Regions from separate parts of the Arthrobacter sp. 179 genome, predicted to be linked through region 1. Evidence: riboswitches for the same ligand, from Rfam matches in the RefSeq annotation. Region 1 holds a riboswitch; the other holds the start of a gene.
What was found. Region 1 has a riboswitch for S-adenosylmethionine ahead of ACT3UE_RS00985 (flavin reductase family protein). Riboswitches for the same ligand answer to the same signal wherever they lie in the genome.

Region 1 (15,031 bases):
GTCGTCGTCACCCTGCTGGTCATTCGGCGTCGCGACGTCTAGAGGGAAACCGCAGGCCGGGGCCCCCACCTGCCTCACGAACCACCGCGGGTGGTGGCGGAACGAACGGCCGCCACCGCCCGCGGTTTTCGTGGGTCCACCCACCCGTCGAGACCGAAAGCTAAGCTGAGAACATGAGCACAGCACCGCTGGGGGAGGCCCCGGAGACACCGGCGCAGACCTTTGCCGAGCTCACCGAACAACGGCGAGGTCCGCTGCGCCGTTTCATGCGTTCACACCGCACGCTCATGGACGTCCTGCTGGCCGTCACCTACTTCCTGGTCACCGCCGCCTCGGGGCTGGAATCGGCGCTCAACGGCCGGTGGCTGCCGTGGGCCGGAGTGCTGCTCATTGCGGTTCTGCTCGTCGTCCGGCGGCGCTGGCCCATGGCCGTCTTGGGGGTCGTCTTCCTGATTGAAGTCGGGATGCAACTCGTGGACCCCTACTTTTCGGCGACGAGCATCGCCGTTTGGCTCGTCCTCTATACAACGGCAACCTTATATACCGCTCGGCGTATGTTCACGATGGCTGCGCTGCTGAGTGCCATGCAGCTCCTCGTGCAGTTCGTCGTCGTCCTGCCGGCCTTCCAAGTCCCCGAGGCGGCCACCCGGTTCCTGGTCGAAGACACCCCTCCGGCGGAAACGTTCGTCTGGATGATGGCTGCGCTGACCGTCCTGTCGAATTTCTCGGTGGTGGGCATCGGCGCCGCAGTGCGCAATAAGCGGCTCCACGAAGCCGAGCTGGCCAACTGGGGTTCCCGGGTCCAACGACTGGCCCAAGTGGCAGAACGCAACCGCATAGCCCGGGAAATGCACGACGTCGTCGCCCACTCACTGTCGGTGATGATCGCCCTCTCCGACGGGGCACGGGTCGTCTTGCGTCGCGACCCCGAACGGGCCGCCGGGGTGCTGGACGAACTCTCCTCCACGGGCCGTAGCGCCCTGGCCGATATGCGCCGGGTCATCGGTGTGCTCCGCGATGGCTCCAATGCCCCCTTGGCGCCCCAACCGGCGTCGTCCTCACTGAGCGACATGCTCGAGGGGTTCAGGGTCGCCGGGCTCCCCTTGCAGATCACTCATACCGGCTCCGCCCTGCCGGTGGATGCCGCATTCCAGCTGACCGTGTACCGGATCGTGCAGGAATCGTTGACCAACGTGCTGCGCTATGGGCGAGCGGTGACCCGGGTCCACGTCGATCTCTCCCGCGATGAGGACACCGTGCGGATCAAGGTCACCGATAATGGCCAACTGTTGGGCGCCAAACGTGATGCCATCGGCAGCGGCCAGGGCCTCAAGGGCATGAGCGAACGCGCAGCCATCTACGACGGGTCCGTGTACGCCGGCCCCGGACCACGCGGAGGGTGGGTCGTCCACGCGATTCTGACCGTTCCCGAACAGGCCACCGAACACCAGCCATCCCTGGGGGAAGCCACACGATGAACGAGAGCCCCATGCCATCCGGCACCGAAAAACCGCAGCCTCAATCCCAGACGCCCGAGGTGGAAATTCCCGAACGTCGTCCCGGGGACCCCATCCGCATCCTGCTGGTCGATGACCAGCCGCTACTGCGCATGGGATTCCGGCTCATCCTCGAAGGCGAAGATGACCTCTTCATCACCGGGGAGGCCTCCGATGGGGAGGAGGGGGTGGCCCTCGCGCTGGAAACCACCCCCGACGTGGTGCTCATGGACGTGCGGATGCCCAAGGTGGACGGGATCGAGGCCACCCGTCGCATCGCCGAGCAGGTCCCGTGCGCGAAGATCATCATCCTGACCACCTTCGACCTGGACGAATATGCCTTTGCCGGTCTGCGGGCCGGCGCCTCGGCGTTCCTGCTCAAGGACGTGGCCCCCGCCGAACTGGTCAACGCCGTCCGGCTGGTGGCCAGCGGTGATGCCGTCGTGGCCCCGCGGATCACCGCCCGGCTGCTCGAAACCTATGTCAGACGTCCCGATGGTGCTCCGTCGGATGGCACAAAACAGCACGGGGCGGGAACCGGGGCCACGTCCGCCGGACACCCCGAACGCGACCCCCTCCTGCAGGATCTGACCCCCCGCGAACTCGAGGTCCTCGGCGCCATCTCCGAGGGTCTTTCCAATGCGGAGATCGCCCACCGGTTCTTCCTCTCCGAAGCCACGGTGAAGACCCATGTGCGGCGGATCCTCACGAAACTGCATCTACGCGACCGCGTCCAGGCCGTCGTCTACGCCTACGAGACCGGCCTGGTGGTCCCGAGCCAGGGTCTGGACTACTAGAACATGAACATAGAATTCCTGCGCAATCCGTGGTTCATGCTGGCCGTGGTGCTCTTTGCCTCGGGGGCCTTCCTCGTCGCGGTACTCCACCAGCCGGTGGCCGGACCGGTCGTGATGGGCGTCGGCGTGGTGGCGGTGGCATTTGCCGTTTATCGTCACGGCGGGTGGAATGGCAGGAACCGCGGATGAGTTACGGAACACACAACACCTAAGGATGGGTATGGCCACGTCGGAAGCACAGGAACACGCCAATGATCTGGGGGCGTTCGTCACGGCATCGCCGTCGAGCTTCCATGCCGCCGCCGAGGTCGCCCGCCGGCTGGCCGCCGCCGGGTTCAGTGCCCGGGCAGAGTCCGATACCTGGGACCACACCCCCGGCGGCTACTACACGGTGCGTGACGGTGCGGTCATCGCCTGGTTCATTCCCGCAGGAGCCACCGCCACCACCGGATTCCACATCCTGGGTTCCCATACCGACTCCCCCGGGTTCAAACTCAAACCCAAACCGACGACCGGACGTGAAGGCTGGCTGCAGGCAGGAGTCGAGATCTACGGTGGACCCCTGCTGAACTCCTGGCTCGATCGAGAACTGATCCTCTCCGGCCGGGTGGTCACCTCCGACGGCGCCGAACACCTGGTGCGGACCGGCCCCCTGCTGCGCTTCCCGCAGCTGGCCATTCATTTGGACCGGGCGGTCAACGACGGGCTCACCCTGGATAAGCAGCAACATATGAACCCCGTGTGGGGCCTCGGGGACCCGAGCCAAGCGGACCTGCTCGCCATCCTGGCAGCGGATGCGGGGGTCGACCCGGAAACGATCACCGGATACGACATCGTCACCACCATTGCCCAGGAACCCGCGTTCTTCGGTGGCCGGGGCGAGTTCCTGGCCTCCCAGCGGTTGGACAACCTCTCCTCGGTGCACGCCTCACTGGTCGCACTGATCGACCATGCAGAACGCCGTGGCTGGGGTCCTGAAGCCACGTCGGAGAACGACGACGGCCCAGGACATATTGCGGTGCTGGCCGCCTTCGACCACGAAGAGGTCGGTTCGGCCTCCCGTTCGGGGGCCAGCGGGCCCTTCCTGCAGGATGTGCTTGAACGCATCGTGGACGCTGCCGGCGGCGGGGTCCAAGAACGGGCCCGGGCCTTCGCCGACTCCGTCTGCATTTCTGCCGATGCCGGTCACGCGGTCCACCCGAACTACCCGGAACGCCATGACCCGGCCAACCGCCCGGTTCTGGGAGGCGGCCCGTTGCTGAAGATCAACGCCAATCAGCGGTACACCACCGATGCGGTAGGCGCCGGCCTCTGGGCTGCCCTCTGCCAAGCCGTGAACGTCCCCTATCAGGAGTTCGTCTCAAATAACGTCATGCCCTGCGGATCGACCATCGGACCGCTGACCGCGACCAGGTTGGGCATCCGCACCGTCGACGTCGGCATCGCCTTGCTCTCGATGCACTCGGCCCGTGAAATGTGTGCGGTCGAGGATCCGTTGGCCCTGGCCCGCGTGACCCGGGGGTTCTTCGCCGGCTGAGCCGCCGCCGTCCACAGGCCCCAGGGGCCCCCTGCGCTTCGCCGCAGGCGCGGGTTAGGGTGGTGGAACCGGCATCGGGTAGGATGTGTCAGGCTGTTTGTGCCGTTTCTGACCCCTGAAACGACTTCGGCCAACGCACAGAACCTCCTGTTACGGAAAGACCGTGACCGTTTAGCCCAAAGGAGGTGGGTTCACATGCGTGCATACGAACTGATGGTACTGATCGACCCCGAGGTCGACGAACGTACCGTGGAACCGACTCTTGGCAAGTTCCTTGATGTCGTCCGCAACGATGGTGGCACCGTCGACAATGTTGATATCTGGGGCCGCCGCCGGCTGGCCTACGAGATCAAGAAGAAGGCAGAAGCCATCTACGCGGTGGTTACCTTCACCGCTACCCCGGCCACTTCCGCGGAACTTGACCGCCAGCTCTCGCTCAACGAGACGATCCTGCGCACCAAGATCACCCGCCCGGAAGACCAGAAGGTCGTCGCAGAGTAGTCTGCGTCGACTTTTCGTAGAAACCGACTCAAGGAGGCACCATGGCAGGCGAAACCGTCATCACGGTCATCGGAAATCTCACCGCTGACCCGGAATTGCGTTTCACCCCGTCCGGTTCTGCAGTGGCGAACTTCACCATTGCCTCGACCCCGCGGACCTTCGACCGCCAGACCAGTGAGTGGAAGGACGGCGAAACGCTGTTCCTTCGCGCATCGGTGTGGCGCGATGCTGCCGAAAATGTCGCCGAGACGCTGACCAAGGGCATGCGCGTCGTCGCCCAGGGTCGGTTGAAGTCGCGTTCCTTCGAAACCAAGGAAGGCGAGAAGCGCACCGTCATGGAGCTGGATGCCGACGAGATCGGCCCCTCGCTTCGCTACGCTTCCGCCAAGGTCACCCGCACCCAGCGCAACAACTCGGGTGGTGGCGGCTTCGGCGGCGGTAATGCCGGAGGAAACTTCGGTGGCGGAAACCAGAGCGGCAACGCTGGATTCGGTGGGGGAAACCCCGGCGGAAACCAGGGCGGCACCTGGAACGCTCCGGCTCAGGACCCCTGGGCCTCCTCCTCCAATAACGGTGGATGGGGCAATGCCGGCGGGTCCGACGAACCACCCTTCTAAAGCAACACCTCTTATTCACCATCCCGCGGAAAAATTCTGCGGGCTCCACCAGATAAAGGAGCTCCACGATGGCTAAGGCTGAACTCCGTAAGCCCAAACCAAAGTCCAATCCCTTGAAGGCCGCTGACATCACCGTCATCGACTACAAGGACGTAGCATTGCTGCGCAAGTTCATTTCCGACCGCGGAAAGATCCGTGCCCGTCGCGTGACAGGCGTCTCCGTCCAGGAGCAGCGCAAGATCGCCCAGGCCATCAAGAACGCGCGTGAAGTTGCCCTGCTGCCTTACTCCGGCGCTGGCCGCGGCTAGGAAGGGATAACACCATGGCAAAGCTGATTCTGACCCACGAAGTAACCGGTCTTGGTACCGCTGGCGAGGTCGTCGAGGTGAAGGATGGTTACGCACGTAACTACCTGCTGCCCCGCGGTTTCGCGCTGCTCTGGAGCAAGGGTGGTGAGAAGCAGGTCGAGTCCATCAAGGCCGCCCGCACTGCTCGCGCCATCGCATCCCTCGAGGATGCCCAGGCATTGGCCCAGAACTTGTCCGCCCAGGCGGTCAAGATCACGGTCAAGGCCGGCCAGGGTGGTCGCCTCTTCGGCACCGTCAAGACCGCCGATATCGCCAACGCAGTCGAGGCCGCCGGCCTCGGCTCGATCGACAAGCGCACGGTGGAAATCCCCGAGCACATCAAGTCGACCGGCAACTACCAGGCAACCGTCCGTCTGCACGAGGACGTCTCCGCGACCATCGACCTGCAGGTCGTCGCCGCGAAGAAGTAGCCACCACCGCGAACCGGCTACCCTCCCCACGGGAGGTGGAGCCGACCACGGTGGACCCGAGGGGCCCTGCGCGTAAGCGCAGGGCCCCTCGGTCGTTAAGGCCCGACATCGTCGGCGGCCCATGTGCCTCCGGCTGTGGCCCCCGGGAGGCGATCTTGCGAAATATTGCGGAGATCTTTGACCCCGGGGACCCACCGGCCCTAGCGTGGACCATGAATCAAGAGCGCCACCTTCCAAGCCCTGGCTGGGTGGCCGGCAACCCTCTCACGGTAGTGGGGTGCTCCAGGTGATGATTCGGCCGTCCGGCTCCCCGGGCGGCAAGTACCGCACCCCGTGTGGATCCCGGGATCCACCGGTGTGCCATACGCCGGAAGCAGAGCAGATGACACTGTCCCATGATCTTCAACCCGACGCACTCCGCCAGGCCTTCGCGCGCCACCCTTCGGGAATCGCCGCCCTGTGCGCGATCATCGATGGCGAGGCCCAGGGCCTGGTCGCCTCCTCCTTCACCGTCGGGGTCTCCATGGACCCTCCGTTGGTGATGTTCGCGGTGCAGAACAGCTCCCGGACCTGGCCCATCGTGCGGGCCGCGGGCCGGATCGGCGTGTCGGTTCTCGGCGAGGCCCATGAGCGGGTCTGCCGGCAGATCGCCTCCAAATCGGGTGACCGGTTTGCCGGGTTGCGGCTGGACTCCACCGATGAAGGGGCCCTGTTCCTGAACGAGGCCTCCCTGTGGTTGGACTGCAGCGTGGAACGCGAATTCCCCGCCGGGGACCACCATGTGGTCCTCCTGCGGGTCCACGGCCATGCCGGACACGACGGGGCCCATGACCCGTTGGTCTTCCACGGTTCGGCCTTCCGCACGTTGCAGGCGGAGGCCCTGGTCTAGGACCGCTGGGGGGGGGTGGCTACATGCCCCGCAGGGTGTCCACGTATCGTTTGGCCTGGAGCAGCCCCAGGCCGGTGTCCTGCCTGATCTTACGTACCGCGCCGACGTAGTTTCCTTGATTGATCAGCTGCATGACGCGGTCGAAATTGGGGTTTCCCGGACCGGGCGCCATCCCCGGGGGATGTTCGAGGTCGAACCCGGTGCTCTGGCCGGTGCGTCCGGGGGAGTTGCGGGCGGCCTGGGCCGCCCGAGCCGTCGTCGCCGCCCGGAGCTTTTCCGCCTTCTCCGTGTCGATCTGCTGTTGGTGGGCCGCCGTGGCATTGAGGCGGGCGATGTATTGCTCGGCATCGCTGGGGTGGCCCGAGGGTCGTGTCTTGAAGATCCAGGTCAAGGCACCGAACACCGCGAAAAGGACGACGATCGCGACGATCGCCGTCAGCAGTTCGGAACCGCTGATTTCAGACATGTCCCCTCCTGGGGTTCGGGGCCGCCGCGCGGGCGACGGTCTTTCCTCCATTATTTCACGTGCCTTGGCTCCGGACCCGTTCAGGGCTGGTGAAGTTCGGTCATCACGTGGTGGTGTCCAGTATCCATGAGTTCACGCAGGATCCCGAGCCCGACGTCGGCCAACTTGTTGACGTAGAGGCACGAAGCGCCCAGTCGGTGCTTGCCGAGTCCAGCCGGGAGCCCGGCCGCGGCCGGGGGGTCCGTCAGCCCGTAGAGGGCCAGCGAGGAGGCGCGGGGAGAGCACCCGATCGCCGGGGTATCTCCTTCACGCCCGCTGGGGTAGCGGTAATGGTAGGAGCCGAACCCGACGATGCTGGTTCCCCACATCATCGCGGGCCGACCGCTGGCTTCCTGCATCATCGACAGAAGTGCGTGGGCGTCGTCCCGCCGCGCGGGGTGCTCGATGGCAGCGAGGAAATCACGTGGATCCACCTCTGTCGGTCGGGTCTTCGCTGCTGACATCGTGCCAGCGTGCCAGTGCGATTCGGCGACGGCAATGGATGTCCCGGCCCGGCCCGAGGACGCGAAAGTCAAAGCTACCCACAGCTGGCGGCGTGTCTGTGGAGAACCATGGCCAACTTGTGGATAAGTGGCGCCTGCACACATGTGTGCTGCTTGGCAACCTGCAAGTAGGGGGTGAATGTTGACGAAAAGTTTTCTTCCATCAGTTGTTATCCACAAGTAAAATGCCTAGTCAGAGCAGGGTTATTGAAGGAAAATAAAAGTAATCCACAAGCCCGTCCCCAGACTGTGCACACAACACGCCGCGTCACCCACAGGTTCTCCACATGGGCTGTGGATAACTCTCTTTGGTTCTGCCCGTCGGGGGCATAGGGTGACAGGGTCCCCGGCTCCAACCGGGCTGGATTCCCCGTTCGTCACCCGCGGCACCATTGTGTCGGTGGGTCGCATTCACTGGGATACTAGAGGGACGTGGCTGCGCCGCATCACCGGCGCCGCGCTGAGAGGGAAGGAACCGGACGTGACGCTCACGCACACCGAATCAGGGTCGTCGAATTCATCGGACATGGGGCGGACCCCGCCCCAGGACCTCGTGGCGGAGCAAAGCGTGCTCGGTGGCATGATGCTCTCGAAGGATGCCATCGCGGACTGTGTCGAGGTCCTGCGGGGCGTCGATTTCTATCGGCCCGCGCATGAGGCGATCTACGAGGCCGTCGTGGACCTCTATGGCCGGGGCGAACCCGCCGACGCGGTGACGGTGTCCGACCACTTGACCAAACGCGGGGAGATCTCCCGTGTCGGAGGACCCGCCTACCTGCACACACTGATCCAGTCGGTGCCGACCGCGGCCAACGCCGGGTTCTACGCGGAGATCGTCCGTGAACGGGCGGTATTACGCCGGCTGGTTGAAGCGGGCACCAAGATCGTGCAGATGGGCTACAGCCAGGACGGCGAGGTCGACGCGATCGTCAACGATGCGCAGGCCCAGATCTACGCGGTGGCCGAACGACGCACCTCGGAGGACTACGTCCCGCTCCGCGACATCATCGAAGGCACCGTAGACGAGATCGAATCGGCGGGCCAGCGTGGCGAGGGAATGATCGGGGTGCCGACCGGCCTCTATGAACTCGACGAACTGACCCAGGGCCTCCACGGAGGACAGATGGTCGTGGTGGCCGCCCGACCCGCGGTGGGCAAGTCGGTCTTCGCCCTGGACATCGCCCGTTCGGCATCCATCAAGAACAACATGACCACCGTGGTCTTCTCCCTGGAGATGGGGCGCAACGAGATCGCCATGCGTCTGCTGTCGGCCGAAGCCAGCATCGGATTGCAGGATCTGCGCAAGGGCACCATCAAGGACGAGCAGTGGGGCAAGATCGCCACCACCATGGGGCGGTTGAACGAGGCGCCGTTGTTCATCGACGACTCCCCGAACATGTCACTGATGGAGATCCGGGCCAAGTGCCGGCGCCTGAAGCAGCGGCACGACCTGAAGCTCGTGGTGCTGGACTACCTCCAGCTGATGAGTTCGGGCAAACGCGTGGAATCGCGCCAGCAGGAAGTCTCGGAGTTCTCTCGGGCACTGAAGCTGTTGGCCAAGGAACTCGATGTTCCCGTCGTCGCCCTCTCGCAGCTCAACCGTGGTTCCGAGCAGCGCACCGATAAGAAGCCGATGGTCTCGGATCTGCGTGAGTCGGGCTCGATCGAGCAGGACGCCGACCTGGTGATCCTGTTGCACCGCGAGGATATCTACGACAAGGAATCCGCACGCGCCGGCGAAGCGGACATCATCGTGGCCAAGAACCGCAACGGTCCGACCAAGAACATCGTCGTAGCCTTCCAGGGCCATTACCAGCGCTTCAACAACATGGCCACCGAAGGCGGCGGGGGGTTCTAACCCGCAAGGGCGGGTTGCCGCTCCCCCTAGCTCCGCGGTTTCAGCCGGGCGTTGGGCATTTCCGGTGCCGGCAGAGCCGCTGGCTGCCCGGCTGGGAAGGGTCCGAAATCGTGGCCATCTGACGACCACTGAGAGGCTTCAGGGTCGATTTGCTGCTGCCACGCGGTCCGGAAGTCGACGAGTTCTTGGTGTGAACGCCCCACGAAGTTCCACCACATCACGATTTGTTCACCCAACGGTTCCCCGCCGATGAGGAGCAGGCGGGCCCCGCCGTCGAGCCCCCGCAACGACATCGATGTCGAACCCTGCGGGAGGTAGGCCAGATGGCCCATCGGGACCTCGGTTTCATCTACCAGGAGGCTCCCGGCGTCGAGCAGGAGCCCGTATTCGAAACCCGGTTCCGTATCTACGACGAGCGTGGCGCCTTCCTCGAGCCGGAGCTCGGCGCCCACCAATGGGCGGTGCACGGCGCTGGGGGCGCTGTCACCGAGCAATGATCCGAGAAAAACCCTGGCGACCCAGCCCTGACCCGAAATGGGGTCGGGGCGGTAGTGCTCGAACGCGGGTGCGGTGTCGCGGGAAGTATTCGGTAGGGCAATCCAAAGTTGGGCTCCATGCAAGATGGTGGTCTCGGGCGTGGAGAACTCCGAATGGCTGATGCCGCTGCCGGCCGTCATGAGATTCAGTTCCCCGGGGCGGACAACGGCCAGTGTTCCGGTGGAATCGCGGTGTTCGATTTCCCCGGAGAATAGCCAACTGACGGTTTGCAGGCCGGTATGCGGGTGGCGGGGAACGTTCATTCCCTGGCTGTCCGTCAGATCCCGGGGACCGTAGTGGTCAAGGAAGCACCAGGAGCCGATGAGACTGCGGCGGCGTTGGGGGAGCGTCCGTCGCACGTTCATGCCTCGGGGCCCTCCCAGGGGGACGTCGCGGGGAACCAGAAGTTCGGGTGTGGTGGTTCCGGACCCGGTGGTGGGACGGTCCGCGCAGAGGATTTCCGGGGGGTCCTTCTCGAAGTTACTCACGGTATGCCGGGTTCTTGGACCGGCGGCGTGGGTTCCCCGGGCGGCGTGCGCAGCCACCGGGCCGCCGCGACCACCATGAGGATCACGGCGATGCTCCAGGCCGGTACCGCGACCCAGACGGTCACGTGGCCGATCCGGTCGATGATCCCGATCCCCTGACCCTGACCGAACATCATGGACGATGTGGCCAGCATCCCCAGGGGGAAGACGATGGACCACAGGGCGGTTTCGTAGCGCATGTTGTGGTGGTGCACGACGTGGCGCCAGATCCCGAAGAGGATGAGCAGCGGGACCCACCACAGGCCCAGGGACCAGAGGATGAAGCTGGTTCCGCTGATGAAGCCGCGCGTCGCGGCGATGGCCTCGAAGCTGTCCGGCAGCTTCAACAGGGCACTACCGGCCAATACCGAGATGGCTGTCGCCCCCATGAAGATCCAATAGGTGGGGCTCAGATCGGCGGGCCGGTTGGCCCGGGTGATCAGCCGCAGGGTGATCAGGGTGCCGATCAGCATGTACAGCATCACCCCGACCCCCCACAGCGCCGCCGCCAGGGTTGCCAGTCCGTTGCTGGAATGGGCGCTGGCGACGCCCGCGGCGGCCGACGCCAGCGATTGGGTCGCGACGACCCAGAGGAACCAGCTGCCGTTGGCCGCGTTGAGGACGGGGGTGCCTTGCGGGCGCAGCAGCAGTACGCCGGGAATGAGGTACGTCAGCACCAGCCAGGCCAGGGCTGCCAGGCAGCCCAGGACCAGGGCGATGTCCGCCCGGTCGGTCATCACGTAGTGCAGCCCCAGGACGTCCAGCCCGGCGACGAAGCTGAAGAACCCGAAGGTCTTGGCCGGGGAGATGATGTCCGCGGCAAACTTCCCGGGGTGGGCGATGGCGCGCCAGAGTGTTGCGGCGATCAGGATCACCAGCGCCGTGATCGCCACCCAGAACAGGATCTCCGCCGGCACCGGTCGGCCGGACTTCAGCAGGGCCGCCGAGACGATGCCGGTGGCCATCACGAAGGCGAAGCACGAGGGTGGGAGATCGGAGATCGTCGCCGCGAATCTGCGTCGGAGGCCCGCCGGTGTGGTGCCGGGGGTGGGGGGCCGTGGCGAGGTCAGGGGTGCGGCTGGCATGGTCTGGATCCCTTCGGGCTGCTGGCGGGTGCTGTCAGCTTATCCTTGGCCGCTGGATTCAGCCTCCGGCGACGGACTGGATGATCAATACGTTCGCCCCGTCGGGGACCACCGTGTCCAGACCTTCCAGGACCCTGACATTCTCCCCGTCGATGAACACGTTGACGTAGCGGCGGATCGCTCCGGTCTCGTCGCGCAAGCGCCGGGCGAATCGGGGGTGTCCCTGCCCTGCGAGGTCCAGGAACCCCTCCAGCCGGGTTCCGGCGTCGTACTCGATCACGGCCCGGCGTTGCCGGCCCCAGAGGGGGGCCAACGTCGCGGGGATCTCGAGGTTGGCGTGGGCCATGGCCGTCACCGCACCGAGCCGGCGCGCAGGCTGAGGATGTCGGGCAGACGGGAGGCCACCTGGTGGAAGCTCCCACCTTCGTCACTGCTGGTGTGGACCTCGCCTCCGCGGGTCCCCAGATAGAGGCAAGCGGGGCCCTCGGGGTCAGGAACGTCGACGTCGGCGGCGTCGCGCAGCACGACGTTGTATTCGTGGTCCGGTAGTCCGCGGTGCTGTTCGGTCCAGGTGGAACCGGCATCGGTGGTGCGGTACAGGCTGAGTCTGCCTCCGGGTGGGATGCGTTGGATGTCCGCCTCCAGCGGCAGCGTCCAGGCCGTATCGGCACGGTGCGGGTGGGTCAGGAACGTGAAGCCGAAGTCGGAGGGCAGGCCGGAGGCGATATCGGCCCAGTGGTCGCCGCCGTCGTCGCTGCGGTAGACGCCGCCATGGTTTTGCGCGTAGAGCCGGTCGGGATTGGTCGAATCGGCGGTGATCCGGTGGACGCACTGGCCGAACTCCGGTTCCTCGGCGGGCAGGAACCCTGCGGAGATCCCCCGGTTCCTGGCCTGCCAGGTGCTGCCCCCGTCGTGGGTGCGGTAGACCCCGCCGGTGCTCATCGCCACGTGGACGGTCCCCGCGTCGGTGGAGTGGGGGACGATCGTATGGACGGCGGCACCGCCGAATCCCGCTCCCCATTCGGGGCGGTGTGGATGGTCCCAGAGGCCACGATTCAATTCGAAGCTCTCGCCGCCATCGGTGGATTTCCAGACGGAGGTCGGTTCACAGCCGGCCCAGATGACGCCGGGCCGCTCCGGGGTATCGGGACGTAGATGCCAGACCCGCTCCAGTGCGGCGCCGGTATCTGCGGGAAAGGCGATGGCTCCGTCTTCGGGTTCGGACCAGGTGGCCCCGAAATCATCCGAATGGACCACGGTCGGGCCCCAGTGCCAGTCGTTGAGTCCGGCGAGGATCCGCGGTTGCGGGCCGCGGCTGTCGATGGCGACGGAGGCTACTTCCTGGTTCAGGAAATGTGGCTCGCCCAGGGTGAAGTCGCGCCCGTTCCCGCTTGTGGCGATCCAGAGGCCCTTCTTCGTTCCGATGGCAATCATGGTGGTGGTCATGGGAGAAGTGCATCACCGGAAGAGGGCGTGGGCAATAGTTGTTCCACCGGGATGGAGAATCAATATTTCGTTGATGGATTGACAGCGTGGCCGTGACCGCGTTCACTTGATATTGCTCTGTGAGAAGAAACTTCCACAAGGCGAGATTTATTTTAGATGGTGTTGACCGCGGAATGTCACCCGTTCCGGACACGTCAGAGAGGCATGCATGAGTATCATCGACGATTCGCCCACCGCCGCCGGATCCGATCCGGAGGAGACCGCCGAATGGCTGGAGTCCTTCGACGGTCTGGTGGAGGCCAGGGGGACGAGGCACGCCTCGGACATCATGGGCAGCCTCTGGGAACGGGCCTCCAACCGCAGCGTGGAGGTTCCGCGGCCGCAGACCACCGATTACGTCAACACCATTGCGGTGGACCGTGAGCCGGAGTTCCCCGGCGATGAAGAGATCGAGCGTCGTTACCGCGCCTGGATGCGCTGGAATGCCGCCATCATGGTCCACCGCGGCCAGCACCCCGACATCGGGGTCGGCGGGCACATCTCCACCTATGCCGGTGCCGCGACGATGTACGAGGTCGGGTTCAACCACTTCTGGCGTGGCAAGGACCACCCCGGCGGCGGCGACCAGGTCTTCTTCCAGGGCCACGCCTCCCCCGGCATGTACGCCCGCGCCTTCATGGAAGGCCGGCTGAGCGAAGAGGACCTCAACGGTTTCCGGCAGGAGAAGTCCAAGAAGGGCCATGCCCTGCCCTCCTACCCGCACCCCCGTTCGATGCCGGACTTCTGGGAATTCCCCACCGTCTCCATGGGCATCGGCCCGGCGAACGCGATCTACCAGGCCCAGTCGAACCGCTACCTGCAGAACCGTGGCATCAAGGACACCTCCGACCAGCACGTCTGGGCGTTCCTGGGCGACGGCGAAATGGACGAGCCGGAATCCCGCGGCTTCCTGCAGCTGGCGGCCAACGAGAAGCTGGACAACCTCACGTTCGTGATCAACTGCAACCTCCAGCGCCTCGACGGCCCCGTGCGGGGCAACGGTAAGATCATGCAGGAGCTGGAGGCCTTCTTCCGCGGTGCCGGCTGGAACGTCATCAAGGTGGTCTGGGGCCGCGAATGGGACGACCTCCTGGAGAAGGACGTCGACGGATCCCTGGTGGACATCATGAACACCACCCCCGATGGGGACTACCAAACCTATAAGGCCGAATCCGGCGGATTCGTGCGCGAGCACTTCTTCGGCAAGACCCCGGCGACCAAGGAGATGGTCGCGGATCTGAGCGACGACCAGATCTGGAACCTCAAGCGTGGCGGTCACGATTACCACAAGGTCTATGCCGCCTATAAGGCCGCCACCGAGTTCAAGGGCAAGCCCACGGTCATCCTGACCAAGACGGTCAAGGGCTACGGCCTGGGCACGAGCTTCGAGGGGCGCAATGCGACCCACCAGATGAAGAAGCTCACGGCCGACAACCTGAAGGCCTTCCGCGACCTGCTGCGGATCCCGATCACCGATGAGCAGCTCGAAGCCGATCCGTATACCCCGCCGTACTACCACCCGGGCATGGACGCCCCGGAGATCAAGTACATGATGGATCGCCGGGCGGCCCTGGGTGGGGCGGTTCCCGAACGCCGGACCAAGCATGCAGAAGTCCATCTCCCCGAGGACAAGGCCTACGAAGTCGCCAAACGCGGTTCCGGCAAGCAGCAGGCGGCCAGCACGATGGCCTTCGTGCGTCTGCTCAAGGACCTCATGCGCGATAAGAAGTTCGGCAACCGGGTGGTCCCGATCGTCCCCGACGAGTCCCGGACCTTCGGCATGGATGCCTTCTTCCCGACCGCGAAGATCTACAACCCCGGCGGGCAGGAATACCTGTCTGTGGACCGGGATCTGGTGCTGGCCTATAAGGAATCCCCGCAAGGCCAGTTGATCCATCCGGGCATCAACGAGGCCG
Region 2 (15,031 bases), on a different contig from region 1:
ACCCATATCCCAGGCCGCCGGCACCCTGCGCCGAATGGAACCCGCCCTCGCGGGCATCCCAGCAGCTCCACCCCCAATAGGCGGCGATCGTCATATCCCAGAAGGTCTGCATCGTAGCCGGGACGGCGGCCCGGATGTCCGCCATGAACTGCCGTTCCATGCCCAGATCCTGGGCGTCCAGGCGTGCTCTCACCAGGTCCAGGGTCTCGGCCACGACCTGCTCGGGGGTCTTTCCGTGCCAGTCGACGGATTCCGCGTCGCGTCCGGCTCCCGTGGTGCGCTGGACCTCCAGGGCGTCCGAGAGGAAGCGCAGGGCGGTTTTCGCGTCGGCACGGATGCCCAGTGCCGGGCTGTTGGATTCCAGCACCCGGGGTTCTGCGTCGATCTGGATCATGCGTCCGCGCGGGGCCAGGGTGAAGTAGTTGGAGGTGACTTCGCCCAGCGCCGAGCCGATGACGATCAGCACGTCGGCGTCCTCGAGGACCTCGGTGGTGTGACGGTCCTCGATCCACGACTGCAGGCTCAGCGGGTGTTCCCACGGGAAGGCACCGTTGCCCCCGGGTGAGGAGATCACCGGGGCGCGGAGCTGTTCGGCCACGCGCAGCAGCTCGGCCTGGGCCCCTGCCCGGCGGACACCGCCACCGGCCACGATCGCCGGACGGTGGGCCTGGCCGAGCCAGCGGACCGCTTCCTCGATCAGTTCCACCCGCGGGGGGTGCTCGTAGGCTTCGGCGAGCGCGTCGACCACCGGCGGGACGAAGACCTCGGAGAGCAGCACGTCCTGCGGGACCTCGACCCAGACCGGCCCCTGCGGCACGGTGATGGCGTCGGACCAGGCGTCCTGGATCGCCGAGGGGATCCCCGAGGCGTGGTGGACGGTGCGCTGGGATTTGGTGACGTTCGCGGCGGAGGCCTTCTGGTCGTCGAGCTGGTGGAGCATGCCCTTGCGTCGGGCCCCGAGGCCGTCCAACGGGATCTGGCTGGCGATGACGACCATCGGCACGCCCGTCGCATAGGCCTCCTGTAGACCGGCCAGCGAGGTCAGGGCCCCGGGGCCGGTGGACAGGAACAGGACGCCGACCTCACCGGTCGCGCGGGAGTAGCCGTCGGCGGCGAAGGCCGAGTTGTTCTCCACCCGGGAGGAGACGAAGTCCAGGTCCGACCGGGACAGGGCATCGAACAGGCCCAGGGCGTGTTGGCCCGGGATGCCGAAGACCGTGCGGGCCCCGAGTCCGCTCAGGGTCTCGATCGCCAGGTCGCCGCCGTTGCGCGGTGCGGTGTTCCCGGAGGTTTCCGGGGTGTTCTGCAGGGTGTCGGGCACTTAGGAATCCTTCTGCTCGGTGGTTCGCTTATCCGCCATCAGCGAGACGAGGTCGTAGGCGACGTGGGAGGCCGCGATGCCGGTCATCTCGGCATGGTCGTAGGCCGGGGACACCTCGACGAGGTCGGCTCCGACCAGGTTCATCCCGCGCATCCCGCGCAGGATCTCCAGCAGTTCGCGACTGGTGATGCCGCCGGCCTCGGGGGTGCCGGTGCCGGGGGCATGAGCCGGGTCGAGCACGTCGATGTCCACGGAGATGTACAGCGGCCGGTTGCCGATGCGGTCGCGCAGCTTATCGACGATTTCACGCACCCCCTGGTAGTAGACGTCCGAGGAGGTCACGATGCCGAAGCCGAAGCGCTTGTCATCCTCGAGGTCCTTCTTACCGTACAGCGGTCCACGGGTTCCCACATGGGAGATCGCCTCGGTATCCAGGATCCCTTCCTCGACGGCCCGGCGGAACGGGGTGCCGTGGGTGTATTCGGCCCCGAAGTAGGTGTCCCAGGTGTCTAGGTGGGCGTCGAAGTGGAGCATGGCCACCGGTTCCCCGGCCCGCTCGGAGGCGGCGCGCAGCAACGGCAGGGCAATGGTGTGGTCCCCGCCGATGGTCATCAGCGTCGAGCCGTCGGCGGTGAGGTCCAATGCGTTCTGCTGGATCGTTTCGATGGCGTCGTTGATGTTGAAGGGGTTCACGGCCATGTCCCCGGCATCGGCGACCTGGACCTCTTCGAACGGGGAGAGGTCCATGGCGGGGTTGTAGGGCCGCAGCAGGCGGGAGGACTCCCGGACATGGTTGGAACCGAACCGCGCCCCGGGCCGGTAGGAGACCCCGGCGTCGAAGGGGACCCCGACGACCTTGATGCCGGCCTCCGGGGCCTGGTCCAGTCGCGGCAGACGGGCGTAGGTCGCCGGTCCGGCAAAGCGCGGGATCTTCGATGAATCGATGGGGCCGATCTTTCCATTGGCCTCGACGCGGATCTCTTCCATGCTGCTCCTTCTCGACGGGCCCCCTGAACGATCCCGCCCATGGTTGCCTAATAAGATACTTTCGTTGCCTTCCATGCTATTTGTGGTGTGTGGCACAGTCAAGACGCCCGGCGAGGTTCCGCCCGAAAGGTCCAGACCGTGATGATCCCGGACCCCTCACAGGCCCCCGGCAGGCGTAGTGTTCGGGTTCATGAGCAGTGCAGCAGGCCCTCGACGCGCGGGCGGCCGCGCGGGCGCTTCGGCGCCCGGCGGGCGCCTCGGTGGCTGGCTCATGGATTCGGCGGTCGCCCACCCCGAGGCCCCCTGGCAGGACCGCCCCTCCCGGGTGGCCGGCCAGCCCTGGTGGAAGGTCATGTGCCTGTCGGGGCTCGACTACTTCTCCACGCTGGGTTACCAGCCGGCCATCGCCGTCCTGGCCGCCGGGGTGTTGGCTCCCCTGGCCACCGTGGTCCTCGTCGCGGTCACCCTCGGTGCCGCGCTGCCCATCTATCGCCGGGTCGCCTCCGAAAGCCCCCACGGCCAGGGCTCGATCGCCATGCTGGAACGACTGCTGCCGCATTGGAAGGGCAAGGTGCTGGTCCTGGTGCTGCTGGGGTTCGCCGCCACGGACTTCATGATCACCATGACGCTTTCCGCGGCCGATGCCACCGCCCACATCATCGAGAACCCCTTCGCCCCGGCATTTCTGGGCGGCCAGAACGTGGCCATCACCCTGGTGCTGCTGGCCCTGCTGACCCTGCTGTTCCTGCGCGGTTTCACCGAAGTCATCTCGTTGTCCGTCCTCCTGGTGGGCCTCTACCTGGCCTTGAGCGTCGTCGTCCTGGCCTCCAGCCTGGTCCGGGTCGCGGCCTCCCCCGGACCCGTCGGTGATTGGTGGACGACACTGAGCAGCAGCCATGCCAGTCCCTGGCTCATGATCGCCATGGCCCTGCTGGTCTTCCCCAAGCTGGCGTTGGGCCTCTCCGGCTTCGAGACCGGGGTCGCCGTCATGCCGCAGATCCGTGGCCGCGCCGACGACACCGAGGCGGCCCCCGAGGGGCGGATCGCCGGGGCGAAGAAACTATTGACGACCGCCGCGGTGACCATGAGCGTGCTGCTGGTCGTTTCCTGCGTGGTCACCACCTGGCTGGTCCCCGCCGACGCCCTGCAACCCGGCGGGGCCGCCAACGGCAGGGCCCTGGCCTATCTGGCCCATGAGCAGCTCGGTCAGGGCTTCGGCACCCTCTACGACCTGTCGACGATCCTCATCCTCTGGTTCGCCGGCGCCTCGGCATTGGCCGGCCTGCTCAACCTCATCCCCCGCTATCTACCCCGCTTCGGCATGGCCCCCGAATGGGCCCGGGCCAACCGCCCGCTGGTGCTGGTGCTGGCCTTGATCGCCGCCGCCGTCACCCTCGCCTTCGACGCCAGCGTCGACGCCCAGGGCGCCGCCTACGCCACGGGGGTCCTGGTGCTGATGACGTCCGCGGCGGTCGCCGTGGCGATCTCCGCCCACCGTCGGGGCCAACCCCTGCGCAGCGCCCTGTTCTCGCTCGTCGTCCTCGTGTTCACCTATACGACGGTCGCCAACGTCATCGAACGTCCCGACGGGCTGCGGATCGCGGCACTGTTCATCATCGCGATCCTCTTCGTCTCCTTCATTTCCCGCTTCCGCCGTTCCACGGAACTACGGGCCACGACCGTTTCCTTCGACGTCGCGGCCCACACGCTGTTGAGTGCCGCCGCCGAGGCCTCCTCGGTCAACCTGATCGCCCACGAGCCGGTCAGGTTCAGCGCCGAACGCTATCGCCATAAGCTCCAGCATGCCCGCACGGCCAGCCACCTGCCGGTCACGGCGAAGCCGGTGTTCATCGAAATCGGCATCGGTGATTATTCGGATTTCGCCCAGGACGTGCTGGTCCGCGGCACGCTGCGGCACGGGTATGCGGTCCTGGAGGCCACCGCCCCCTCGGTCCGCACGGCACTGGCGGCGATCTGCCTGGGCATCCGCGACGAATACGGCATCATGCCGCATCTGTACTTCCGCTGGACCGAGGGCTCACCGGTGCGCAACCTGCTGGGTTTCCTGCTGTTGGGGCAAGGGGAGATCGCCCCGTTGACCCGTGAGGTGCTCCGTGAGGCCGAACCGGATCTGCAGCGACGCCCGTGGGTCCATGTCGGCTGAACCCGGCTACCTCGACGCGGCAGGGACCAGCGTCCAGAGGACCACCGCTTCCTCCTCCGTGGGGTTGATCCACGAATGCGGTTCGCGGCCCGGGAAGGTGACCGAATCGCCGCCCTCGAGCTCGAAGCGTTCATTGGCGAAGATGATGATGAAGCGCCCGGAGACCACATGCAGGACCTCGACCTCGCAATCCACCGAATACAGTTCGTCCTCGCCCTGCCCATGGGGTTCGATGACGGCGCGGATGACCTGCAGCCGCTTCTCCGACCGACTGGTCACCAGGCGTTCGATGATGCCGTGCCCGCCCAACGAGATCCGCGGGGCATCATCGAAACGGACCACATGGGTCTCGGGCTGGGCAAACAGCTCCCCCACCGACACCGAGAGGACCTGGCACAACGTGACCAGCGAGGCCACCGAGGGCGAGGTCAGGTCGCGTTCGACCCGGGAGAGGAAGCCCTTGGTCAGCCCGGTCGATTCAGCCACCTGTTCAATCGTCATACGCTGGGCATGACGCGCCGCCCGGATCTTCGAACCGATGGCAATCGGGGCGTTGCTGGGCTCGACGGGCAAGGCCTTCATGGGCGGTGTACTCCGGGTCTTCACAATGGATGTAGGTGCTGCATTACGTCACACAGCATAGGCCAATTGACCTGTTAGCCAGATCACTTTAGCTTAGTAGGCAACAGATGTTTACCTGTAAACATCATTTTTTGATCATCCTCCCTTTTCCGACCAGAGGTTCCCCATGGACATCATCAATATCGCGATCGTCATCGCGTACCTGATCGCGATGCTCGCGTTCGGCTGGTGGGGCAAGTCCCGCACCAAGAACAGCAGCGACTACCTGGTCGCGGGGCGCCGACTCGGCCCCTTCTTCTACACCGGAACCATGGCCGCCGTCGTACTCGGGGGCGCCTCCACCGTCGGCGGCGTCGGCCTGGGCTACGAATTCGGCCTCTCCGGCGCCTGGCTGGTCATCGCCATCGGCATCGGGGTGCTGCTGCTGAGCATGTTCTTCGCCCCGCGGCTGCAACGACTGAAGATCTTCACCGTCTCCCAGATGCTCACCCTGCGCTACGGCTCCAAACACGCCACCAACGCCTCGGCGGTGGTCATGCTGGCCTACACGCTGATGCTCTGTGCCACCTCCACCGGGGCCTACGCCACGATCTTCGTCGTGCTCTTCGACTGGGACCGCTGGCTCGCCATCGCCGTCGGCGGGGCGATCGTGCTCGTGTACTCCACCATCGGCGGCATGTGGTCCATCACCCTGGCCGACCAGGTCCAGTTCGTCATCAAGACCGTCGGTGTCTTCGCCCTGATGCTGCCCTTCGCCCTCTCGGCGGCCGGCGGCTTCGAGGGAATCTCCGCCGGCATCCCCGAACGGGCCCGCGATGAATTCTTCAGTTGGGGCGGCCTGGGCGCCGAGACGATCATCACCTACTTCGTGGTCTACACCCTGGGCCTGTTGATCGGCCAGGACATCTGGCAGCGGGTGTTCACCGCCCGCACCCCCAAGGTGGCCCGCTGGGGCGGAGCCACCGCCGGCATCTACTGCGTGATCTACGGCATCGCCGGGGCGATCATCGGCATGTCCGCCCGGGTCGCCCTGCCCGGCATCGACATCGAGGCCCTGGGCAAGGACGTCGTCTACGCGGAGGTCGCCATGACCCTGCTTCCGGTGGCCGTCGGCGGGATCGTCCTGGCCGCCGCCGTGGCGGCCATGATGTCCACCGCCTCCGGCGCACTCATCGCCGCGGCCACCGTGGCCCGCAACGACGTCACCCCCTTCGTCGCCAGCTGGTTCGGCAAGGAGATCGAGGTCAACACCGGGCGCAACCCCGAGCACGACGTCGCCGCCAACCGGTACTGGGTCCTGGGCCTCGGGGCCGTGGCGATCATCCTGGCGATCCTCGTCAACGACGTCGTCGCCGCCCTGACCATCGCCTACGACATCCTGGTCGGCGGGCTGCTGGTCGCGATCCTGGGCGGGCTGCTCTGGAAGCGCGGGAACGGCATCGGCGCCGCCCTGTCCATGGCGGCAGGGACCCTGGTCACCCTGACGACCATGATCACCCTGGAGGCACTGTCCACCGAGAAGTTCTCCGGGGTCTACGCCAATGAGCCCATCTACTACGGTCTGGGCGCCTCGTTGGTGGTCTATGTCCTGTTCAGCCTGCTCTCCCCGCCGACCCGCCCGGAAGTGGCCCGGCACTGGTCGGATCGGGTCGCCGGACGGGTCGACATGGAGGGCGTTTCCGCCGATCAGCAAGCCTGAACCCGCCCCGGCGTCGTCCTCGTTCCCCCCGGGTGACAGTGCTCCCGGGGGAGCAGATGTCGAACACGAATCTAGCCGCACCAACGCTGGGATGCAGCGGGAATGACGTGGAACACAGCTTGGGTTGCCCCGGCAATCACGTTAGGCTGGCAAAAAGCTTCATGAGACGCGGGCAACAGCTCCGACTACCCGCGCACCAACCCCAGGTTCGTGGGTGGTTCGGATGAAGAAGCGGCCCGCACGACAACGTGTTGGGTAAGAACGCACGAGAGGAAATCCGTGGCGCAAAGCGTCTCCGTCCTTCCAATTTTCGATTCGATGCTAGGCACCGTCTGCCTCAACGTGGACGGTCACTGGGAGCGCTTCATCGCGCCCCACCCCAAGGATCTCGACCATGCGCTGGCCAACACGGCCGGCCGACCGGTCTGGGAATCCGACTCCTGCGCACTGACCGTGCGTATTCCCCGGGCACACCGCCCCGACGGGGAAGCACAGGTGTTCTTCCTTGAACGCCTGCCCGTCCGCGACCGCGCCGAGGCTCCCTCGGGTATGCTGGTCGGCTGAAGGGGAGTAGTTCCACACCCCACCCGCGCTGGATCGTTGATCCGGCACGGGTGGACGAGGACCTGTCGACATACCGACCGCCCTCCCGGCGGTCCGGCATTCCACCCGGCACCACGCCGGGCGAACGAGACCTTCGGCCCGCCACTGGCGGTCCGAGGCTCGTGGCCACCCACCGACCTTTGACCGGCAGTCCCGCACCACCGCGGGGACATACGAACCGATTGAAGGACGCCCAATGACACCGGATGCCCCCTCCCCCGACGCCGATCCGCCAGCCGCGGAGGCCTCGCGTAGGGAGCCCACGCCCGCCGAGATCCGGCGCTGGCGCAAATACCTGGCCGACGAACGCGTCGAAGGTTCCATCTACCTCACCCTGGCCAAACGCCGTGAGGGCGAGGAACGCCAGATCCTGTTGGGTCTGGCCCGGGCGGAAGCCCGCCACCAGGAGCATTGGTCCAATCTTCTGGGCGAGCATGCCCGGAAGACCGCACGCCCCTCGCTCAGCCGCGTCATGCTGCGGTTCATGGCCCGCAACTTCGGCTCGGTCTTCGTCCTGGCCTTGGCCCAACGGGCCGAGGGCGCCTCCCCCTACGACAGCGACGCCGACGCCACCGCTCAGATGGCCGCCGATGAGCTGGTGCATGAGGAAGTCGTACGCGGGCTGGCGATCCGCGGCCGCAACCGGCTCTCCGGCAACTTCCGGGCCGCCGTCTTCGGGGCCAACGACGGGCTGGTCTCCAACCTGGCCCTAGTGATGGGCATCGGCGCCGCCGGGGTGTCCAGCGCGCTGGTCCTCTTTGCCGGGGTCGCCGGCCTGCTCGCCGGCGCCCTGTCCATGGCCGCCGGGGAATACGTCTCCGTCCGCTCGCAGCGCGAACTGCTCACCGCCTCCCAACCGACCCAGATCACGCTCATCGCCGCCCCGGACCTGGACCTGCAGGCCAACGAACTGGTCCTGGTCTACCGGGCCCGCGGCATGAGCCGGGAGGCCGCCGAGCACCGGGCCGCCGAACGGCTGGGGACCTTCAGCTGCGACTGCGACCCCTCATTGTCCCTGCAACCCGAGGTGCCCGAAACCGAAACCGGCGGCGACGAACACGAGGCCCTGGGCTCCGCCTTCGGCGCCGCCGCCTCCAGCTTCTGCTTCTTCTCCTCGGGGGCCTTGGTCCCGATCCTGCCCTACCTCTTCGGTATGGGCGGGCTGCCAGCCCTGCTGGTGGCCCTGCTCCTGGTCGGGGTCGCGTTGATGCTGACCGGGGGCATCGTCGGACTGCTCTCCGGCGCCTCCCCGGCCAAACGCGGGTTCCGGCAGCTGGCCATCGGCCTCGGTGCCGCCGGGGTCACCTACGTTCTCGGCCTGCTCTTCGGCGGGAACATCGGCTAGGACCCGCAGAACCCGGCCCCTTCCGTTCAGCTGGCGCGGCGCATCCGGCGGGCTGCGGCCACGGGGCGGCGGTCCCCCGCCGGGGGCGGGGTCGGCTCCTGCGTGTCCGGCTCGCCGGCCGGTTCGGTGCCCTGCCCGGGGGCCGGAGCATCCCGCCGTCCGGCCTTGGCTGCGGCGATCATCTCGCGTGCGGGCCGGCGTGGGGTCGTCGTCAACGGCCGGGGGGTCGCCCCGATCGGCGGCAACGGCTCCACGGGCACCTGCGGGGCGTTCTTCCGGGTCTTCGCCGCCTCGGCCTCCTCGGCCCGCGCGGCCTTCGTCCGGCGTTCGTGTTCCTGCCGGGCCGCCCTCTCCTCCTTGACCCGTTCGGCGGCGGCGGTCCGTTCCGCCTGGGCCCGCTCGAGCTCCGCCGCCTTCTGCGCCTTGGCCTGCTCCTCGCGGGCGGCCTCTGCCGCCTTCTCGGCCTCGACCCGCTCCTGTTCCGCGACCTTCTCGGCCTGGGCGCGTTCGGCCAGGGCGGCCTGCTCGGTCTTTTCCGTTTCCTTCAGTTCACGGGCGCGGCGGGCCTCGGCGGTGCGTTCGTTCCGGGCCGCCCGACGGGCGGTCTCGGCTTCCTCCGCCAGCACCAACCGTTCGGCCTTGGCCGCCTGGGCCGCAACGCCTTCCTCATCCTGCTGCGCCGCCTTCTGGGCGCGGGCCTGCTTCCGGGCGGCCTCCTTCGCCTCCTGGGCGGGGGTCAATGACTTGGCGCGGGGCTTCCGCGGGGAGGGACGCGGTGGTTCCGGCTCCGGGGGGCGCGGCGTATTGGGGTCGAAATAGTCGGCCAACCGATCCAGCGTGCGTTCGATGTTCACCGGGGTGCTGCGAGTGAACCCCATGACCTTCAGCGGCCATTGACGTTTCAGCCGCGAGGCATCCCAGGTCTCACGCACCAGCGTGCCCCGCGGGGCGGGGATCAATTCGTAGCGCCAGCGGTGGCCGTTGAAATGCCGCCAGGCGATCAGCCGGTTCTCCTCGAACTCCACCACCGTGTTCTGGATCCGATATCCCACGCCCAGGCGCATGTCCATCCCGAATTCGGAGCCCAGTGCCAGCCGCTGGGGTTCGTCCTGCCGGGCGCTCTTCACCGTGCCGGAGCCGTCGATGAGCGGATGCTTCGACGGGTCGACGAGTAGTTCGAAAATGGCCCCGGGAGGCGCCTGGACCAGGCGCTGCCGGGTCACGAGATAGGGATTCGAGTCCATAGCGCCAGCCTACCCAGCGCAGCTGCCGATCCTCTGGATCTCACCGGGCGCTGCGCCGACGGGTTCCGGGGCTCCTGCCCCGGGCCCGGGCCCCCCGGCGGGCCGGTCACCCGCCGGCGAGGATGTCCACGGCCGCCTCGGGGGTCTCCACCAGATGGATGGCCGCTGCCATGTCCCGGCCTTCGGCCAAGGATTCCAAGAGCGGCCAGGCCGGCAGTTCACGGGTCCAATGCCGCCGGCCCACCAGGATCATCGGGGTCTGGGTCCTGGCGGTTCCGTAATAGTTCTCGCAGGCATCCTGGAAGATCTCCTGCACGGTTCCGGCGGCCCCGGGCAGCACCACCAGCCCTCCGGTGCAGGCCTTGAGCAGCACGTCTTCACGGATCGAGTTGGCGAAGAACTTGGCGATATGGGTCGCAAACAGATTCGGCGGCTCATGCCCGTAGAACCAGGTGGGGATCCCCACCGTGGGTGTTCCCCGGGGATGGTCTTCCTGCACGGCGAGCGCGGCGCGCGCCCACTGCGAGATCGAGGGACGGAACGACGGGGCGGCGGCCAGCCGCGTGATGGCCGCCTCCAGGACCTCGTCCTCCTCCGCCGCGAGGTAGGCCCCGAGATTGGCGGCCTCCATGGCCCCGGGGCCGCCCCCGGTGGCGACCGTGAACCCGGCGCGGGCCAGGCTGCGTCCCAGATAGGCGGCGTCACGAAACCCTGCGGTGCCGCGTTCGGCCGCGTGTCCACCCATCACCCCGACCACCCCGCGGCCGGGGATCCGCCCCGGGGCATCGCCGTCGTGCGCACCGGCCAGCAGCTGCTCCAGGGCCACGCCGACCGCATGGTCGTGCAAGGTGGTGGCCAGGGCCATGTTCAGTCCGCCCCGACCGGCACCCCGGTGGCGGCTCCAGGCATAGATGCGCGCATCGGGGGTGTCCTCGTAGGCGTGGTCCTCCAGTCCCGCATAGAGGTCCTGTGCCGTGTAGAGCCCGCCGCGGTACGGATCGAACGGCAGCCCGGGCAGATCGGGGAAGACCAGGGCCCCGCGGCGACGTAGACCGGGGATGGAACCCGGCGGCAGATCACAGCCGAGGAAGACGGCACCGGAGACGTCGGACCGCTCCAACGCCCGTCCACGATCACGCAGATCCAATGATTGGCAATGCCAACCGGCCATCGGGACACCGCTGGTCTTCGTGCGGGAATCGAACTGGTCGACCGTGTCGATGTCCAGCTCACGGGGCGGTGTCTGCATCGCCGGCGAGGAGTTCATGAGCACACCCTACGGCGACAGCGGGCGGCCCGGCATCCTGGTTCGTCGGCAGGGGCCGGGACGTGAAACGATAGGAGGATGGCAGAATCCGATTTTCCCCTCGTTGACGCCCGCGAAATCCTCCGTGTGGTCGGTGGTGCGGCGTTCACCCGTGGGAAGGGCTATGCCAATGCGGAGCACGTCCTGGACCTGGAATTCAGCGCCGGGGACCCCCGGCTGACCGCCCGGGTCATCGGCACCGAGGAGGAGCCCTACAGCACCTCGGTGGCCCTCGTGGACCGCAAGGGGGAGTGGACGGTCGGCGAAACCTGGTGCAGTTGCCCGGTCGGCACCCATTGCAAGCACGCGGCCGCGCTGCTGATCTATTCGAACACCCTGCACCTGCGTGCCCAACGGGTCTTCTTCGAGAACACCGCTGCCCCGGTGAAGGTCCCCGCCTGGCAGGACACACTGAATTCGCTGATCAGCGCCGGCGGCCGCAGCGGATCACCGCAGCCCCGGGCAGGGGCCCGGTCCCGGGGCGGCTCGGACCGCCACCAGCTCCAGCCCCTGGCCTTGCAGTTCGAACTCCAGGACACCACCCAGGTCGCCCACCGGCAGTGGGCTCCCGGTTCCGGGGTCGGACACCAGAACAATTCCGGACACCGTTGGCGCCTGGGCGTGCGCCCCATGGTCCGGTCCGGCAACGGACGCTGGGTCCGGGGCAACCTGCGCTGGAACACCATCAGCTTCAAGACCTACGGACTGAACCTGGATGAGGAACAGCATCGCTGGTTCTGCCAGTTCGTCCCGCTCTACCGCGCCAACGGGCAGCTCTACTTCGGTGAGGACAACGACTGGCTCTACCTGGACGAATTCTCCTCCCCGCTGCTCTGGTCGTTGCTGGATGAAACCGAATCCCTGGGCATCCGGCTCATCGGCCCCCGGTCCGCCACCACCATCCGGCTGGCCGACACCGCCTCCGTCTCCCTCACGGCCGGGCATCCGGAGGATGACGACGGGGCCCTGGGGCTGACTCCCCTGCTCAGTCTCGACGGGCAGGAACTCGAGCTGTCCCCCGAGACCCCCGTGGGGGCCATCGGCAACCACGGCGTCTACGCGGCCCGGGAGGATGCCGAGCTGATCGTCTTGGCGCCCACCGCACGGAAGCTCGATGCCGCCGAGGTGGCCCTGCTGCACCAGCCCGAAACCGTCGTCGTTCCCGCCCAGGAAGTCGGTGACTTCATGTCCTCCGTCTACCCGCGGTTGGGACGCCGGCTGGCCATCAATGCCGCCGACGATTCGGTCGAGCTGCCGGGGATCCTGCCGCCCAAACTCATCCTCGAGGTCACCTACCCCGGCGGGGACACCGCCGAGCTGGCCTGGGACTTCGATTACGGGCATGGCCCCGTGGATGCGGACCTGCGCGATGTCGAGGCCGAATCGGCCCTCGAGGACGCCGCCCTGCACGCCGTCGAGGACTCCCCCACCTTGGCCGGTCGCGCCCTGGTCCCGCGCACCCTGCGCGGGCTGGACACCGTGGACTTCATCCGCCGGTCGCTGCCGCTGCTGGAACAGGTCGAAGGCCTCGAGGTCCGGGTCACCGGTCAGCCCCCGGCCTACCGTGAGCTGACCGAGTCCCCCGAGCTGACGGTCACCACCGTTGAATCGGATAAACGCGACTGGTTCGACCTCGGCCTGGTCGTCGCCGTCGGGGAGCACCGCATCCCCTTCGCCGACGTCCTGCGGGCCCTCTCCCGCGGGCAGAGCCGCATGCTCATGCCCGATAAGACCTACTTCTCCCTCGAGCACCAGCTCTTCGACAGGCTGCGTGACCTCGTGGCCGAGGCCGGGACCCTGAACGACAAGAACTCCGACCTGCAGATCACCCGCTACCAGGCCTCCCTCTGGGAAGAGCTCGAGGAGCTCGCCACCGTCACCGAGGGCCCCGATTCCTGGTACGCCGGAGTGAATTCGCTGTTGGATGTCGCCGAGGCCGATCCGCCGGCATTGCCCGCCGGGCTGAAGGCAACGTTCCGTCCGTACCAGCGTCAGGGCTTCGAATGGCTGGCCATGCTGTGGCGCAACAACCTCGGCGGCGTCCTGGCCGATGACATGGGCCTGGGAAAGACCGTGCAGGCCCTCGCCTTGATCCTCCATGCCAAGGACCAGTGGGATTCCGCCCCCGATGCCACCGGCGGATCCGACGCTGCCACCGGGACCCCGGCCTCGTCCTCCACCTCCGTGCCCGGACCGTTTCTGGTGGTTGCCCCGACCTCGGTGGTGGCCAACTGGTCGGATGAGGCGGCGCGCTTCGCCCCCGACCTGCGGGTGGCCGCCATCGCCGACACCCAGGGCCGGGCCGCCCGTCCGCTGGCAGCCATCGCTGCGGAGAACGACGTCGTGGTCACCTCCTATACGCTCTTCCGGCTCGACTCCGAGGCCTACCAGTCACAGAGGTGGTCCGGTCTGATCCTGGATGAGGCCCAGTTCGTGAAGAACAAGGCCACCAAGGCCCACCACGCGGCCCGCGATCTCGACGCCGCCTTCAAACTGGCCATCACCGGTACCCCGATGGAAAACAACCTGATGGAACTGTGGTCGATCTTCGCGATCGTCTCCCCCGGCCTCTTCCCTTCGGCACTGCGCTTCGCGGAGAACTACCAGCGCCCCATCGAGAAGCAGGGGCTGGATGAGCCGTTGGCCAGATTGCGCCGACGCATCCGCCCGTTCATGCTCCGGCGGACCAAGGACGCCGTGGCCACCGATCTGCCGCCCAAGCAGGAGCAGGTCCTCAATGTCGAGTTGGCACCGAAGCACCGGAAGATCTACGACACCCACCTGCAGCGCGAACGACAGAAGATCCTGCGCCTGGTCGAGGACATGGACAAGAACCGGTTCACCATCTTCCAGTCCCTGACGTTGTTGCGCATGCTCTCGCTCGATGCCTCGTTGGTTGATCCCGAATACGAAGGCGTTCCCTCGGCCAAACTCGATGTGCTCTTCGAGCAGCTGGCCGACGTGCTCGCCGAGGGCCACCGTGCCCTGGTGTTCAGCCAGTTCACGTCGTTCCTGAAGAAGACCGCCTCCCGGCTCGACGACGAAGGCGTCGACTACGCCTATCTCGACGGGTCCACCCGACGGCGTTCCGAGGTCATCGAAGAATTCAAATCCGGCCGGGCCCCGGTGTTCTTGATCTCGCTGAAGGCCGGTGGCTTCGGGCTGAACCTCACCGAGGCCGACTACTGCTTCCTGCTGGATCCCTGGTGGAACCCCGCCGCCGAATCCCAGGCCGTCGACCGGGTGCACCGCATCGGGCAGACCCGCAACGTCATGGTCTACCGGATGGTCGCCAAGGACACGATCGAAGAGAAGGTCGTGGCTTTGCAGGATGCCAAACGGCAGCTGATCTCCTCGGTCATGGATGCCGGCGAGGGCTTCGGCTCGGCCATGACCGCCCAGGACATCAGGGACCTGCTGGTCGAGTAGTCCCCACCCCGCGCATGGGTAGTTCTCCCCATCGCCCCATAACGCGCTTTCTTCTAGCCTGAATCCGGAAGAAGGAGCATTCGGGCGGTGGAGGGGGGCAACATGACGTGGAAAATCGATGTTCCCGCCGTGCGCACGGTCCTCGAGTTCAATTTTGGAGTCGATAGCATCCAGAGCACTGGGAAAACGGTGAGTGATGATTTCGGCAATTGGCAAAACTACTTCATCGATGGGATTCAGGAAGCGGGAAACAGCGCCGTGGACGGAACCCAGGAGTCAGCTGGCCGGGTAGGGGAACACCTCCAGCAGACGGCAGAGGGCCTGATGCGGGAACGCTCTGAAACACACCGC

Region 2: another riboswitch for S-adenosylmethionine. It lies ahead of ACT3UE_RS03495 (hypothetical protein); the one in region 1 lies ahead of ACT3UE_RS00985 (flavin reductase family protein).

Annotation. Positions count from the first base shown of each region.
Region 1 is NZ_JBQSYU010000001.1:184,095-199,125, reverse strand. Features, by position in the region: gene ACT3UE_RS01030 (ABC transporter permease) at 1-42, shown strand, start outside; gene ACT3UE_RS01025 (sensor histidine kinase) at 174-1,478, shown strand; gene ACT3UE_RS01020 (response regulator) at 1,610-2,293, shown strand; gene ACT3UE_RS01015 (hypothetical protein) at 2,297-2,482, shown strand; gene ACT3UE_RS01010 (M18 family aminopeptidase) at 2,514-3,830, shown strand; gene rpsF (30S ribosomal protein S6) at 4,026-4,331, shown strand; gene ACT3UE_RS01000 (single-stranded DNA-binding protein) at 4,373-4,948, shown strand; gene rpsR (30S ribosomal protein S18) at 5,017-5,256, shown strand; gene rplI (50S ribosomal protein L9) at 5,271-5,726, shown strand; SAM riboswitch class IV at 5,942-6,056, shown strand; gene ACT3UE_RS00985 (flavin reductase family protein) at 6,109-6,615, shown strand; gene ACT3UE_RS00980 (hypothetical protein) at 6,635-7,081, opposite strand; gene ACT3UE_RS00975 (DUF1801 domain-containing protein) at 7,162-7,584, opposite strand; gene dnaB (replicative DNA helicase) at 8,150-9,481, shown strand; gene ACT3UE_RS00965 (pirin family protein) at 9,508-10,506, opposite strand; gene ACT3UE_RS00960 (tellurite resistance/C4-dicarboxylate transporter family protein) at 10,503-11,630, opposite strand; gene ACT3UE_RS00955 (MoaD/ThiS family protein) at 11,689-11,976, opposite strand; gene ACT3UE_RS00950 (exo-alpha-sialidase) at 11,982-13,076, opposite strand; gene aceE (pyruvate dehydrogenase (acetyl-transferring), homodimeric type) at 13,285-15,031, shown strand, end outside.
Region 2 is NZ_JBQSYU010000003.1:181,400-196,430, forward strand. Features, by position in the region: gene ACT3UE_RS03470 (thiamine pyrophosphate-binding protein) at 1-1,321, opposite strand, end outside; gene speB (agmatinase) at 1,322-2,308, opposite strand; gene ACT3UE_RS03480 (amino acid transporter) at 2,499-4,472, shown strand; gene ACT3UE_RS03485 (helix-turn-helix domain-containing protein) at 4,479-5,054, opposite strand; gene ACT3UE_RS03490 (sodium:solute symporter) at 5,221-6,753, shown strand; SAM riboswitch class IV at 6,911-7,021, shown strand; gene ACT3UE_RS03495 (hypothetical protein) at 7,072-7,317, shown strand; gene ACT3UE_RS03500 (VIT1/CCC1 transporter family protein) at 7,553-8,701, shown strand; gene ACT3UE_RS03505 (hypothetical protein) at 8,728-9,945, opposite strand; gene ACT3UE_RS03510 (LOG family protein) at 10,052-11,212, opposite strand; gene ACT3UE_RS03515 (DEAD/DEAH box helicase) at 11,291-14,680, shown strand; gene ACT3UE_RS03520 (hypothetical protein) at 14,783-15,031, shown strand, end outside.